2 regions of the Solibacillus sp. FSL R7-0668 genome follow, and region 2 is predicted to be linked to the other one. Evidence: a T-box and tRNA genes for the amino acid it is inferred to sense, from the RefSeq annotation. Region 2 holds a T-box; the other holds one or more tRNA genes.
The links. The T-box of region 2 lies ahead of MKX47_RS13445 (valine--tRNA ligase). A T-box ahead of a tRNA ligase gene usually reads a tRNA of that ligase, here a tRNA-Val.
Positions count from the first base shown of each region.

Region 1 (2,167 bases), 2.4 Mb from region 2:
AACTTGTACAGGATAGGTAGGAGCCAGAGATCTCGGAGCGCCAGCTTCGAAGGAGGCGTCGGTGGGATACTACCCTGGTTGTATTGAACTTCTAACCCATGCCCCTTAGCGGGGTAGGAGACAGTGTCAGGCGGACAGTTTGACTGGGGCGGTCGCCTCCTAAAAGGTAACGGAGGCGCCCAAAGGTTCCCTCAGAATGGTTGGAAATCATTCGCAGAGTGTAAAGGCATAAGGGAGCTTGACTGCGAGACCTACAAGTCGAGCAGGGTCGAAAGACGGGCTTAGTGATCCGGTGGTTCCGCATGGAAGGGCCATCGCTCAACGGATAAAAGCTACCCCGGGGATAACAGGCTTATCTCCCCCAAGAGTCCACATCGACGGGGAGGTTTGGCACCTCGATGTCGGCTCATCGCATCCTGGGGCTGTAGTCGGTCCCAAGGGTTGGGCTGTTCGCCCATTAAAGCGGTACGCGAGCTGGGTTCAGAACGTCGTGAGACAGTTCGGTCCCTATCCGTCGTGGGCGTAGGAAATTTGAGAGGAGCTGTCCTTAGTACGAGAGGACCGGGATGGACACACCGCTGGTGTACCAGTTGTCTTGCCAAAGGCATCGCTGGGTAGCTATGTGTGGACGGGATAAGTGCTGAAAGCATCTAAGCATGAAGCCCCCCTCAAGATGAGATTTCCCATTACGCAAGTAAGTAAGACCCCTGAAAGACGATCAGGTAGATAGGTTCGAGGTGGAAGTGTGGCGACACATGTAGCTGACGAATACTAATCGGTCGAGGACTTAACCACATGTTTACGAACATCAATGAAACGTTTATCCAGTTTTGAAAGAATGATTCTTTCAAATAATCTAGTGATGATGGCAAAGAGGTCACACCCGTTCCCATACCGAACACGGAAGTTAAGCTCTTTAGCGCCGATGGTAGTTGGGGGTTTCCCCCTGTGAGAGTAGGACGTCGCTAGGTTATTTACCCAGGAGGATTAGCTCAGCTGGGAGAGCACCTGCCTTACAAGCAGGGGGTCGGCGGTTCGAGCCCGTCATCCTCCACCATATCTAAAATGCCGGTGTAGCTCAGTTGGTAGAGCAACTGACTTGTAATCAGTAGGTCGAGGGTTCGACTCCTTTCGCCGGCACCATTTTAGAGAGCCATTAGCTCAGTTGGTAGAGCATCTGACTTTTAATCAGAGGGTCGAAGGTTCGAGTCCTTCATGGCTCACCAGTTTTATAAATTTACATACTGTCAGAATATAAATTCTAAGCATTTTGCGGAAGTAGTTCAGTGGTAGAACACCACCTTGCCAAGGTGGGGGTCGCGAGTTCGAACCTCGTCTTCCGCTCCAAAATGCCGGGGTGGCGGAACTGGCAGACGCACAGGACTTAAAATCCTGCGGTGAGTGATCACCGTGCCGGTTCGATTCCGGCCCTCGGCACCATTTTAAAAATAACAACAAGTAGTTTTAGCGCCCGTAGCTCAATTGGATAGAGCGTTTGACTACGGATCAAAAGGTTATGGGTTCGACTCCTGTCGGGCGCGCCATATATATTTTTAAAATGACAGATCGGAATGTAGCTCAGCTTGGTAGAGCACTTGGTTTGGGACCAAGGGGTCGTAGGTTCGAATCCTGTCATTCCGACCATTATAATGGGGCCTTAGCTCAGCTGGGAGAGCGCCTGCCTTGCACGCAGGAGGTCAGCGGTTCGATCCCGCTAGGCTCCACCATATATTTTATTTTCCCTTTGGAGGTATACCCAAGTTCGGCTGAAGGGATCGGTCTTGAAAACCGACAGGCGGGTAACACCGCGCGGGGGTTCGAATCCCTCTACCTCCTCCATTTAATTTTATAAGTAGTAACTAATATGTTGGTCCCGTGGTGTAGCGGTTAACATGCCTGCCTGTCACGCAGGAGATCGCCGGTTCGATCCCGGTCGGGACCGCCATTTTTTTGTGGGTTTGTAGCTCAGTTGGTAGAGCATTAGATTGAAGCTCTAAGTGTCGGCGGTTCGATTCCGTCCAAACCCACCATAGTATGGGCCTATAGCTCAGCTGGTTAGAGCGCACGCCTGATAAGCGTGAGGTCGATGGTTCGAGTCCATTTAGGCCCACCATAGTATGTTTCCGAAGTAGCTCAGTTGGTAGAGCATCCGGCTGTTAATCGGCAG
Region 1 is NZ_JBBOUU010000001.1:252,384-254,550, forward strand. Features, by position in the region: rRNA gene MKX47_RS01210 (23S ribosomal RNA) at 1-795, shown strand, start outside; rRNA gene rrf (5S ribosomal RNA) at 856-971, shown strand; tRNA gene MKX47_RS01220 (tRNA-Val) at 982-1,057, shown strand; tRNA gene MKX47_RS01225 (tRNA-Thr) at 1,068-1,143, shown strand; tRNA gene MKX47_RS01230 (tRNA-Lys) at 1,151-1,226, shown strand; tRNA gene MKX47_RS01235 (tRNA-Gly) at 1,273-1,347, shown strand; tRNA gene MKX47_RS01240 (tRNA-Leu) at 1,352-1,440, shown strand; tRNA gene MKX47_RS01245 (tRNA-Arg) at 1,468-1,544, shown strand; tRNA gene MKX47_RS01250 (tRNA-Pro) at 1,568-1,644, shown strand; tRNA gene MKX47_RS01255 (tRNA-Ala) at 1,652-1,727, shown strand; tRNA gene MKX47_RS01260 (tRNA-Ser) at 1,747-1,839, shown strand; tRNA gene MKX47_RS01265 (tRNA-Asp) at 1,870-1,945, shown strand; tRNA gene MKX47_RS01270 (tRNA-Phe) at 1,955-2,030, shown strand; tRNA gene MKX47_RS01275 (tRNA-Ile) at 2,037-2,113, shown strand; tRNA gene MKX47_RS01280 (tRNA-Asn) at 2,123-2,167, shown strand, end outside.
Region 1: it has a tRNA-Val gene. The T-box ahead of MKX47_RS13445 (valine--tRNA ligase) is inferred to sense a tRNA for this amino acid. The anticodon was not compared.

Region 2 (2,167 bases):
CGCGAAATACACCAGTCATGAATATTTTCCATCCAGCGGTTATACGTATTTTCGAAACGATTTGGTACGAAGTTTACTTTTTCTGCTTCATTTTTTTGCATAGCTAACGCTTCTTCCGCTAATGGGCCCATTTTTACAAACCATTGTGCTGAAAGATAAGGTTCAACTACTGCATTTGTACGCTCTGAGTGACCTACTTGGTGTACGTGAGGCTCGATTTCAACGAGTACGCCCGCTTCTTGTAAGTCCGCTACAATTTGCTTACGGCATTCGAAACGATCCATGCCTGCATATTTACCTGCTAAATCATTCATTGTGCCATCTTCGTTCATAACTAAAATACGCTCTAGGTTATGACGGTTCCCTACTTCAAAGTCGTTCGGGTCATGGGCTGGTGTCATTTTTACAACACCTGTACCGAACTCTTTATCTACATAATCATCGGCAACGATTGGAATTTCGCGACCTACGATTGGTAAAATAACCGTTTTCCCTACTAAGTGGGCATAGCGCTCATCCTCTGGGTGAACAGCAACACCAGAGTCACCTAGCATTGTTTCTGGACGCGTTGTCGCAACACGTAATTTACCAGAGCCATCAGCAAGTGGGTATTCCATATGGTAAAATGCGCCTTCTACTTCTTTGTGAATAACCTCGATGTCAGAAAGGGCTGTTTTTGCAGCTGGGTCCCAGTTAATGATGCGTTCGCCGCGGTAAATTAAACCTTTTTCGTATAATTTAACGAAAACCTCTTTTACCGCTTCTGATAAGCCTTCATCTAACGTGAAACGCTCTTTTGAATAGTCTAATGCTAGACCTAACTTCGACCATTGTTCACGGATGTGAGAAGCATATTCGTCTTTCCATTCCCATGTTTTTTCTAGGAATTTTTCGCGTCCTAAATCATAGCGTGAAATACCGTCTTCACGTAATTTTTGCTCTACTTTCGCTTGTGTGGCAATCCCTGCATGGTCCATCCCTGGTAGCCATAGTGCATCATAGCCTTGCATGCGCTTCATACGGATTAAAATATCTTGTAATGTTGTATCCCATGCGTGACCAAGATGTAATTTCCCTGTTACGTTTGGTGGTGGAATGACGATTGAGTAAGGCTCTTTATCGCTTGTTGGGTCTGCTTCGAAAAATTTACCGTTTAACCACCATTCATAGCGGCCGGCTTCTGTTGACTGTGGATCATACTTTGTTGGCATTGTAATTTCCGTCATGTGAATCTCTCCTTTTAATTAAAAACTTTTTCAATGAAATCAAAAAACTCCCTTCGTCTTTAAAAAAGGACGAGGGAGTTAAATCGCGGTACCACCTTTAATTCCGTTTGGGTTTAGTCAAGCGCTCGCATACGTCGTCACTTGCTTCACTCGTCCACTCGTGAACTATATGTTCAACTCGCGTCTTCGCTCAGCTGCGTTCCTCGTCTGACAAGCGCTTTCTTTAAACCCTTATGATTTAATTAAGCGCTCGCAAAATCTGCGGCGTTCCTATGCCCAATCGGCACTTCATTCGATAACGGTGTTTAACCGGAACTTAGCTACTAATCGTTCACTAAGTCAGCTCCTAGGCTACCTTCTGTAATTACAATGTAGAAACTTTGCAGCTACCGTTTCCTCTCTTACACATTGCCAATTTACATACTCTTCCTATTCAACGCTTCAATTATAGAGTTAGTCTTTATTTTATGATGTTTCGCATAAAATATCAAGGACTTCATCACACATGTTAAATATTTTAAACATATACTATACAAAAGGAGTTTTGCTGTGCGAAAAAATTATAATCCATACTTATTGCCGCCTTGGCTTCGAAAATTCCGATTTTTAATGCGCCATTGTATTATTCCATTAACGGTTTTCCAAGCAATTCGTACCATTATCTTTCCCACAACGCTCGACATTATTTTGCTTTTTATCTTAATGTTATTTTGCTATTTACTATTAACCGATTTTATTTAGTGTCATACACCCATTCTTTAAGAAATGATAATGTGTATTCCCCAATCCAAAATTTTGATTTAAGTGTAGTGATGCATTATCACTACAGAAGGCCAACACGCTCTTTGCCATGAATGAGTTGCTGCACGATGTGACGATTTTAGCAATGTGAGGAAGAAAACATATGTATGACAAATTAAAAAGAGGCAATAACGAATTAT
Region 2 is NZ_JBBOUU010000001.1:2,678,330-2,680,496, forward strand. Features, by position in the region: gene MKX47_RS13445 (valine--tRNA ligase) at 1-1,226, opposite strand, end outside; T-box leader at 1,289-1,672, opposite strand; gene MKX47_RS13450 (hypothetical protein) at 1,776-1,967, shown strand.